DNA from 3 places in the Acidovorax sp. GW821-FHT10E03 genome. Region 2 is predicted to be linked to each of the others. Evidence: predicted binding sites of a transcription regulator. Region 2 holds the regulator's gene; each other region holds the start of a gene.

Region 1 (3,269 bases), on a different contig from region 2:
CGCGGTGCGTGGATTGAAGGAGCATGGGGTGGGTGTGGGCAAGAGGTGAAGGCCGCGGCCACCCATGGTGCCTGAAAACCGTCGGCGCCCGGACCATGGCGCGGGGCGGGGGCTCCGCAGGGCCGAGATGCACGGGGCCGGCCCCACCGCTAGCCACCGATATAGCTCATCTCCACCCGCCGTGCGCCACCCTGTGTGGTGTCCGCCGGCAGGCTGCTGCGCAGCTCCGAATAGCGGTCGCCGCGCTGTTGCCAGATGGGGGCGATGGCCGAGGCGATCGCTTCGTCGCTGGCGCCGCCGCGCAGCAGGGTGCGCAGATCGTAACCCTCCGAGGCAAACAGGCACAGGTAGAGCTTGCCTTCGGTGGACAGGCGCGCGCGGTTGCAGTCGTGGCAGAAGGCCTGGGTCACGCTGCTGATCACGCCCACCTCGCCCAGGGCGGGGTCGTACTGGCCTTGTGCGTTGGTGTAGCCCCAGCGCTCGGCGGTCTCGCCGGGGCTGCTGGGGTCGAGCTGCACCAGCGGCAGCTCGGCGCGCAGGCGTTCGATCAGCTCGGCCGAGGGCAGCACCTCGTCCATGCGCCAGCCGTTGGTGGCGCCCACGTCCATGTACTCGATGAAACGCAGCGTGGTGCCCGTGCCGCGAAAGTGGCGCGCCATGGGCAAGATTTCATGGTCGTTGGTGCCGCGCTTGACCACCATGTTGACCTTGATGTGCGACAGGCCCGCCGCGTGCGCGGCTTCGATGCCCGCCAGCACGTCGGCCACCGGAAAGTCCACATCGTTCATGCGGCGAAAGATCGTGTCGTCCAGTCCGTCCAGGCTCACGGTCACGCGGTTCAGGCCCGCATCCTTCAAGGCCTGGGCCTTGCGCGCCAGCAGCGACCCGTTGGTGGTGAGGGTGAGATCGGGCGCCAGGCCGTCCACCGTGCGCAGCTGGGCCAGCTGGGCCACCAGCGCTTCCAGGTTCTTGCGCAGCAGGGGCTCGCCGCCGGTCAGGCGGATCTTGCGCACGCCGTGCGCCAGGAACAGCCGCGCCAGCCGGGTGATCTCCTCGAAGCTCAGCAAGGCACCGTGCGGCAGGTAGGGGTAGTCCTTGTCGAACACTTCCTTGGGCATGCAGTAGTTGCAGCGGAAGTTGCAGCGGTCCGTCACGCTGATGCGCAGGTCGCGCAGCGGGCGGCCCCGGGTGTCGGTGAGTTGGCCCGTGGGGGCCACCGGGTGCGTGGGCACCCGCGCCGCCAGTGCGGCGATGCGTTGGTCCACCAGGGGAATCACACGTTCGGCCATGGGGTGATTTTGCCGCAAGGGGCCCCGCGGAGGGGCAAGCCCCTGCGCGCGGAGTTGATCGCGGTCAAGTTCTGCCCCGGCGGCGGCGTGGCCCGCCTTTGACATGGCGCAGGGCGCTCTGGATGTTGCATTGCAACAATACGGCATCCGATTTCAGGGGATTCCCATGCCAGTTCGTGAGTTCTTCGCCGACGCCCTGCCATGCCAGCGCCGCGTGGCGGTTCAATGGGTGGCGGCGGGCATCCTGCTGCCCACCTGGGGCCACAGTGCCCAGGCGCAGATAGGGCTGTCGGGGGCCATCAACTATGCGGGCTGGTTCCGCGCCCTGTCGCAGCGGATGGCCAAGGCCTATTGCCAGCAGTACCTGCAGGTGCTGCCGGGGGCGGCGGTGGATGTGATGGGGCTGGCGCGCAAGATGGTGCAGTCGGGCGGCAGCGAACTGGCGCGGGGCCTGCAGTCGGGGCGCTGGCCGGCCGACGTGGGGCGCCAGCTGGAAGAAGTGCAAAAGCAGTTTGCCCTGCTCAACCAGTTGACCGCCGTGCCAGCCACCCAGACGGCGCTGGTGGTGGCGGCGTCCGACCAGGCCGACCGCACGCTGCTGGTTTCCCAGGCCGTGACCGAGTCGATCGAGAGGCTGGCGCAGGCCCCCAGCGCGCGGCTGGTGAACCTGGCGGGCCGCCAGCGCATGCTGTCGCAGCGCCTGGCCAAGAACTACTTTCTGCACGCGGCCAAGGTGGAGTCCAAGGTGGTGCAGGCGCAACTGGCCTCCGACGCCGCCGACTTCCGCCAGGCACTGCAGACGTTGAAGGCGGCGCCGGTGTCCACCCCCGCCATCCGCAACGAGCTGGAGCTGGCCGACTCGCAGTGGCTGTTCTTTGAATCGGCCCTGCGCCGCCCGGCCGATGACGTGGGGCTCAACGCCGTGGCCACCACCAGCGAGCGCCTGCTGGGCGTGATGGACAAGCTCACCAACCTGTACGAGGCAGCCCTGCGCGAGGTGCTGGGCTGAGCGTCCGGGGGCAATCCGGCCATCCGGCCCCCCATCAGCCGCTGCAGGCCGCGTGCTGCGTGAAGTCCGCCAGGCGGCAATCGCGCCCCACCAGCACCAGCCGGGTGTCCAGCGCGTCGAAGAATCCCGGGGGTGGTGGCAGGGGCAGGCGCTGCACGCGTTTGTGCGCGTCGATGCGCACCGCCGCCAGCTCATAGTCGCGCGCCAGGGCCATCCACAGGCCGTGGGCCCCGGCGGACTGGCGTGCCCCGGTCATGAGGCTGCGGCCCGAGTCCAGCCACCAGCGGTAGATGGCGGAGGCAATGCCCATGCGGCGGTAGCCGTCCACCACCTTGGTGTGGGGCGCGCGCAGGTGGCGGTCGGTGCGGCGGTCCACCTCGACCAGACGGTTGAACACGGTGTAGGCCACGATGCGGTTGCGCTGCGGGTCGATGGCGTAGACAAAATACTCGCCGTCGGCCTCGCGCAGGCGCAACTCCAGCCCGTGCAGGCGCAGGGGCAGCGCGCGCATCGCGTCGCGGGTGCGGTGGTTGGTGCGGATGCGTTCGTGCAGTGCGTCGAACTCGCGCTGGATGTCGCGGCCCGACAGGTCCACGTCGATGCGAAGTTCGGTCAGCAGGTGGCCCAGCGCACCCAGCCAGCCCCGGCTGGCCGGGGCACCGGGGGCGATGCGGGGCGCGAGGTGCAAGGCGCAGGCTCCGGGCATCATGGCGTGTGCCCCGGGCCATCGGTCCAGCAGCCGCTCAGCAGGCGCGCGGGCTGCTCACGGGCGCACACCCGGGCGCTGTGGGGCCAGTCGGGCAGCGGCACCACCAGGCCGGCGTACACGCCATAGGCTTCACCCGCCGCGATGGTTTCCCCCGCCGACAGGCTTTCGCCCGCGCGGATGGCCCCTCCTGCGTGGATGCGCCCGCCCGCGCGCACGCCCGAGCCCACCTGCAGGTGGCCGCGGCAGTCCACGTCGCCCGCCA
Region 2 (3,269 bases):
GGAGCCAGTCGCAGATCCTGCGGCGCGTCCTGCGGCCTCGCGTGCTGATCTACACCGCCGTGCTGGTGGCACTGTGCGTGGGCATGATGGCCAGCCTGGTCACCCGCACGCCGCTCAAGGTGGATGTGGTGCGCGACCGCGCGGCCCTGTCGCGCATCGTGGCGGGCGGCAAGCTGGAGAATATCTACCGCCTGCAGATCATGAACGCCACCGAAGGCCCCCAGCGCTACCGCATCGGCGCCCGCGGCCTGGACGGGCTGGAGGTGGCCTCTGAAGCCGAGGTGGACATTGGCCCCGCGGAGTCCCGGTGGGTGGCCGTGCGCCTGCAGATACCGTATGGCTCCGCGCCCCCGGGCTCCCATGCCGTGCAGTTCGATGTGCAGGCGGTGGGCGCTGCGGCCCATGTGACCGAGAAGTCCGTATTCCTGGTGCCCCGATGAGGCGACGTGCACCCCGGTGCACGGCCCCGGGGACGTTGTATGACCGAGAAGATTTTTGAGGAGCAAGCACCCATGCCATCCAATCCAGCCATCGGCTCCGCCCCCGCCACCGCTGCGCCCTGGTGGAAATTCGGCCACGTCTGGCTGATCATCGCCGGCCCTGCCATCGTCATCGTGGCGGGCTTTGTCACGCTGTGGCTGGCGATTTCGCGGCCAGACCCCGTGATTGCCGAGGACTACTACCGCCAGGGCATCGAAATCAACAAGACGCTGGAGGCTCCGGAGAAGAGCCTGGCCCCGGCCATGAAGGGCCGCAACCACGCGGCAACGCCGGTTCAGGACCAGCCACGCTGAAACCCCTGGCCGAGCAGCGGGTCTGCGCGGCCTTACCAGGAGACAACCCCGATGTGGACGCAACGCCTGATGTGGATTGCATGGCCCGCCTTTCTGATGGCGGGCGCGATGGAGATGCTGGTTTTTGCGATGGTGGACCCGCAGGACCTGCATTGGTTCGGGCAGCCGCTGGCCCTGTCGCGCCAGGGCGTCTACACGCTCGCGTTCTTTGCGTTCTGGGCCATCACCATGGCCTCCAGCGCGTTGACCACGCTGCTGGCAATGTCGCCCTTTGAACTCAACCGCTGCCCCGTGCCCGAAGGCGAGCGCCCTGATGATTGCCGAAAGACATCATCCTGCCCTTGAACAGCGCACCGGCCGAGCTCCGGTGGCAAGGCGTTGCCGGGACGAGCGGACCTGGCTCGCCTTGCTCAGTGGCAGGCGGACTGGTTGTTCACGATGCGCTTGAGCGCGTCGGTCTCGAGGATGCGGACATGGCGCTGCTTGACTTCGACAATGCCTTCTTCCACAAACTTGGAGAAGGTGCGGCTCACGGTCTCGAGCTTGAGGCCCAGGTAGCTGCCGATCTCCTCGCGCGTCATGCGCAGCACCAGCTCGGACTGCGAGAATCCGCGGGCGTGCAGGCGCTGCACCAGATTGAGCAGGAACGCTGCCAGGCGCTCCTCGGCACGCATGCTGCCCAGCAGCAGCATCACGCCGTGTTCGCGCACGATCTCGCGGCTCATGATCTTGTGCACGTGGTGCTGCAGCGCGGTGACCTCGCGGGACAGTTCCTCGATGCGGTCAAACGGCATGACGCAGACCTCGGCGTCTTCCAGGGCCACCGCATCGCAGGTGTGGTGGTCATTCACGATGCCGTCCAGGCCGATGATCTCGCCCGCCATCTGGAACCCCGTGACCTGGTCGCGTCCGTCCTCGGTGGCCACGCAGGTCTTGAAAAAGCCGGTGCGGATGGCATAAAGCGAGGTGAACGACTCACCATTGCGAAACAGCGTGCCGCCGCGCTTCACCTTGCGGCGAACTGCAACGACCTCGTCGATGCGGTGCAGTTGCTCTTCGCTCAGGCCCACCGGCATGCACAGCTCGCGCAGGTTGCAATTGGAACAGGCGACTTTGATGGTGAGCGGGTTCATAGGCACAGGGCGGAGTTAGGTTTCGAGCATACCGCCCGATGGCCGAAGAGGGAGTCTCTTGGAGGGCGGGCAGGCGACTGACATGCATCAAATTGTCGCTGTTCCGGCCACTCCATCACTTGATTCATGTCAAGGACATGGGGGGCAGCTTACGGCACAGTCAAGGTGTACGCAAGGATTCGCCCCATGACCGCTGTTTCGCCTGACCTGCTGCGCCGTTTTGACGTACCAGGCCCCCGCTATACCTCCTATCCGACGGCCGACCGGTTTGTGGAAGCCTTCGGCCAGGAGGACTACGCCCTCGCCCTCGAGCAGCGCCGCATGGGCACCCTGACCAAGGCGCTGCCCTTGTCCCTGTATGTGCACATCCCCTTTTGCGAGTCGCTGTGCTACTACTGCGCCTGCAACAAGATCATCACCAAGCACCACGACCGGGCTGAAGTCTATCTGCGCTATCTCAGCCGCGAGATCGACCTGCACACGGCGCACTGCGGCACGGGCCAGGTGGTGAGCCAGCTGCACCTGGGCGGCGGCACCCCCACCTTCCTGTCGGACGATGGCTTGCGGGAACTCATGGCGATGCTCCAGCGCAGCTTCACCCTGGCGCCGGGCGGGGAGTACTCTATCGAGGTGGACCCCCGTACCGTCAATGCCGACCGGCTTGCCGTGCTCGCGGAGCTTGGATTCAACCGGCTGAGTTTTGGCGTGCAGGATTTTGACCCCGAGGTCCAGAAGGCGGTGCACCGCATCCAGCCCGCCGAACAGGTGTTTTCGCTGGTGGAATCCGCGCGCTCGCTCGGCTTCGAATCGATCAATGTGGACCTGATCTACGGGTTGCCGCGCCAGACGCCGGAGTCGTTCGACCGTACGCTGGCGCAGGTGGTTCAGTTGCGGCCTGATCGCATTGCGCTGTATGCCTATGCCCACCTGCCGGAGCGGTTCAAGCCCCAGCGCCGCATCCTCTCCGCCGAACTGCCCGCAGCCTCCGGCAAGGTGTCGATGCTCTCCCGTTCGCTCGACGCGTTCATGGGCGCCGGCTATGTGTATGTGGGGATGGACCACTTCGCGCTGCCGGAGGACTCGCTGGCCGTCGCCAAGCGGCAGGGCCGCCTGCACCGCAACTTCCAGGGCTACAGCACCCAGCCCGACTGCGACCTGATCGGCCTGGGCGTGTCGGCCATTGGCAGGGTCGGCGCCACCTACAGCCAGAACGCCAAGACCCTGGATGAGTACTACGACCTGCTGAACCAGGGGCGTCTGCCCGTGGTGCGTGGCCTGGCCCTGACGCGGGACGACCTCGTGCGCCGCGCCGTCATCATGTCCTTGATGTGCCAGGGAGAAC
Region 3 (3,269 bases), on a different contig from region 2:
GCCACGCTGGTTCCCGCCCTCGTGGAGATCATCGAGCGCGAGGCCCCCGGCATCTCGATCCGGGTGCTGCCCCTGACCACCCGCGACCCCCGGCGCCTGCTCGACGAGGAAGCCGCCGACATGGCGGTGGGCTACTTTCCGGCCGTGCTGGCGGACCTCACGGCACGCGCGCAGTCGGGCGGGGCGGTCGCGTTCGAGAGCCGCCGCCTCTACGACGGGGAATACGTGTGCGTGATGCGCCAGGGCCACCCGCTGGCGGACGCGCCGCTCACCCTGGACGCCTATTGCGCTGCCCGGCACATGCTGGTGAGCTTTTCCGGCCGCCCCTTCGGTTTCATCGACGAGGCGCTGGCCTCCCTGGGCCGCGAGCGCAAGGTGGTGATCACGGTCAACCAGTTCTTCACCGCCGGGCGCGTGGTGTCGGGTTCGGACCTGCTGACGGTGCTGCCGCGCCACTTCGTGCCCGTCACGGGCATCTCCGACGCGCTGGTGCAACGGGCCCTGCCGCTGGACGTCCCGCCCGTGCATGTCGATGCCCTGTGGCGCCGCCGCGGCCCGCAGCAGGCGGCGATGACCTGGCTGCTGCACGCCCTGGCGCGCTCGGCGCGCCGCACCTTTCCCGAACCGTGAGGCCCGGGCGCGGGCATCCCACCCACCCCAGCGCGGCCTGCCGCGGCAGTGCCTTGCGGCGGGATCTGGCGCATTTCGGGGTGCCGCCACGGCATTCGATTCGCCCCGTCCCACTCCAAGCCCGTAGACTGCGCGCTCCATGAACATCCAGCTGCTGTCCGATCTGCACCTTGAGGCGCACCCCCATTTCATCCCCGAACCGGCCCCCGGCGCCGATGTGCTGGTGCTTGCGGGGGACGTGGGCTCCTACCAGCAGGGCTCGCTGCTACAGGACGATGACTTCGGCCTCGCCCGGTTCTCGCCCCTGGCCCCGTACGCGGGCTGGCCCACGCCGGTGCTCTTCGTGCCCGGCAACCACGAATACGACGCGCAGGATTTCGATGCGGCCCACCAGCGGCTGCGCAGGACCTGCGAACGGCTGGGGATCACCTGGCTGGAGCGGGAGATGGTCACTCTTCAAGGTGTCCGCTTCGTGGGCACCACGCTCTGGAGCGATTTCGACGCTTTGGCGGACCACGAAGGCACCACCGACCTGGCCAGGCGCCTGAAGCTGCGCGACAAGGCCTTCCGGGCGGCGAATTTCTATCTGCGCAAGACGGGCGGCACCCGCCATGCTCAGCCGTTCCTCGCCGAGGCCGTGCGCGACCAGGCCCTGGCCTGCCAGCAGTGGCTGGGCGACGCGCTCGCGGTCCCGTTCGACGGGCCCACGGTCGTGGCCACGCACTTCGCGCCCAGCCTGCGCAGTGCCGACCCGCGCTACGGCATGGTGCCGGGCACGGCGGGCTTCTGCAACGCGCTGGACGCCCTGCTGCCCCGCGCGCAGCTGTGGCTGCACGGGCACCTGCATGCCCCGAGCGACTACACGGCACGGGGCCTGCGCGAGGACGGCACGCCGTGGCAGTGCCGCGTCGTGGCCAATCCGCTGGGTTATGCGCGCAAGGGCGAGCAGGCGGCGTTCCAGGCGCAGTGCTGCATCACCTTATGATCGGCGCACGGGGCCCTGCCGCCCCGCAGTGCAGAGGAAAAAACATGACCCAGGTCAAGACAACAGAAGTCCGCGCACGTTAGTCTGACCCATTCCTTTTCGGAGAACACCATGAACATCCTGCTTGCTGTCGACGGCAGCGCCTACACCAAGAAAATGCTGGCTTACCTGGCCACCCACGAAGAACTGCTGGGGGGCAACCACCAGTACACGGTGCTCACCGTGCAGGCCCCGCTGCCCGCGCGTGCCCGCGCGGCCCTGGGCAAGGAAGTCGTGGAGAACTACCACGCCGAAGAAGCCGAGAAAATCCTGGCGCCCGTGTGCAAGTTTCTCGCGCGCCACGGTGTGGAGGCCAAGCGCAGCGTCAAGGTCGGCACGGTGGGCGAGAACATCGCCAAGGTGGCCGACAGCGGCAAGTTCGACCTGCTGGTGATGGGCTCCCACGGCCACGGGGCCCTGGCCACCCTGGTCATGGGTTCGGTCACCACGCAGGTGCTCGCCCACAGCAAGGTGCCCGTGCTGCTCGTGCGCTGAGCCCCGCCGCCCGGCGCAGGCCGCGCCCTGCCTCGGCAGGGTTTTTCGCCCACAAGACAAGAAAGCCCGGCATGCCGGGCTTTCTTACGAGGGACGAAACGCCGGAACGGGCTGCCGCTACCGCGCAGCCAGCCCGTCGAAACAGGTGCGCACCACCAGATCCACGATCTGCGCATCCGAATACTGGCCGCCTTCCTTGAGGAAGCTCACCACCGGGTCACAGGCCCGCGCATACAAGGTGTACAGCACCACCAGCGGTGGCAGCGTGGGGTTGATCACGCCCTCGGCCTGGGCCTGGGTGATCCATTCGCCGATCTGGTCGCTCACCGCCACCAGGCCGTTGAGATAGTCCTTGTTGGCCATGAGCACCGCGCGCAGCGTGGAGTTGCGGCTGGGCAGCAGCGGCATTTCATTGCTCAGCAGGCGCTCCAGCGACCAGCGCACCAGCGCATGGAGCTTTTCGAGGGGTGGCGTTTCGGCGGGCAGGTCCGCCAGATAGGCCCGCACCCGCGCCAGGATCTGCACCATGGCGGCGCTGCACAGCTCTTCCTTGCTGCAAAAGTGCTTGTACAGGCTGGCCTTGGCAATGCCCACGGCGTTGGCCACATCGTCCATGGTCATGGCGTCGAAGGCCTTTTCGCCCAGGAGCTGGCAGGTGGACTGGAGGATGGCATCCTCGCGCGCCTGGTGCATCTGCTCCTTGAACGAGGCTTTGGGGGGCTGCGTTTGCATGGCGTCCATTTTATACATCACAGTAAAAAAATAAATGACCAAGTTGCAATGCAACTACGTCGTTCACATTTTCTCCAGCAGGAATCGTGCCGCGGGCCTGGGCGCGAGGGCGGGCAATCTGCGCTGGTGCACTGCAGCACCCGCCCCCATAATCGCGCCGCCATGTCCACGCCGCACGCCCTGCCATCGACAGTTTTCACCACCGACCAGGGTTCCGGCGAAGAGCGCTTCGAGGCCTGGCGCAGCAGCATTTCGGTGGTCTTCGATGTCGCGCCGCTGGACCGCGATCCGCTGGAGAGCTTCAGTGCATCGGTCACCGCCAGCCACCTGGGCGCCCTGCTGGTGGGCGACCTGCGCTTTGGCCGGCAGCAGTTCTCGCGCGGTACGC

Evidence for each region. Region 2 encodes FNR, which switches genes on or off when oxygen is low (the NO sensors DNR and NnrR bind a similar motif). Its sites were predicted from a motif close to TTGATNNNNATCAA; they were not measured.
Region 1: AC07OD_RS15230 (type IV pili methyl-accepting chemotaxis transducer N-terminal domain-containing protein) is a predicted target of FNR. The motif match lies at 1,344-1,357, and genes of this name have one in related genera.
Region 3: AC07OD_RS18215 (universal stress protein) is a predicted target of FNR. The motif match lies at 1,660-1,673, and genes of this name have one in related genera.

Annotation. Positions count from the first base shown of each region.
Region 1 is NZ_JBWKMU010000008.1:41,519-44,787, reverse strand. It holds gene AC07OD_RS15240 (DUF6713 family protein) at 1-25, opposite strand, end outside; gene moaA (GTP 3',8-cyclase MoaA) at 150-1,289, opposite strand; gene AC07OD_RS15230 (type IV pili methyl-accepting chemotaxis transducer N-terminal domain-containing protein) at 1,456-2,298, shown strand; gene AC07OD_RS15225 (hypothetical protein) at 2,333-2,986, opposite strand; gene AC07OD_RS15220 (bactofilin family protein) at 3,004-3,269, opposite strand, start outside.
Region 2 is NZ_JBWKMU010000001.1:390,305-393,573, forward strand. It holds gene ccoG (cytochrome c oxidase accessory protein CcoG) at 1-440, shown strand, start outside; gene AC07OD_RS01830 (FixH family protein) at 513-794, shown strand; gene AC07OD_RS01835 (hypothetical protein) at 846-1,139, shown strand; gene fnr (fumarate/nitrate reduction transcriptional regulator Fnr) at 1,205-1,927, opposite strand; gene hemN (oxygen-independent coproporphyrinogen III oxidase) at 2,114-3,269, shown strand, end outside.
Region 3 is NZ_JBWKMU010000010.1:24,113-27,381, forward strand. It holds gene AC07OD_RS18205 (LysR family transcriptional regulator) at 1-630, shown strand, start outside; gene AC07OD_RS18210 (metallophosphoesterase) at 770-1,615, shown strand; gene AC07OD_RS18215 (universal stress protein) at 1,727-2,149, shown strand; gene AC07OD_RS18220 (TetR/AcrR family transcriptional regulator) at 2,267-2,890, opposite strand; gene AC07OD_RS18225 (helix-turn-helix domain-containing protein) at 3,044-3,269, shown strand, end outside.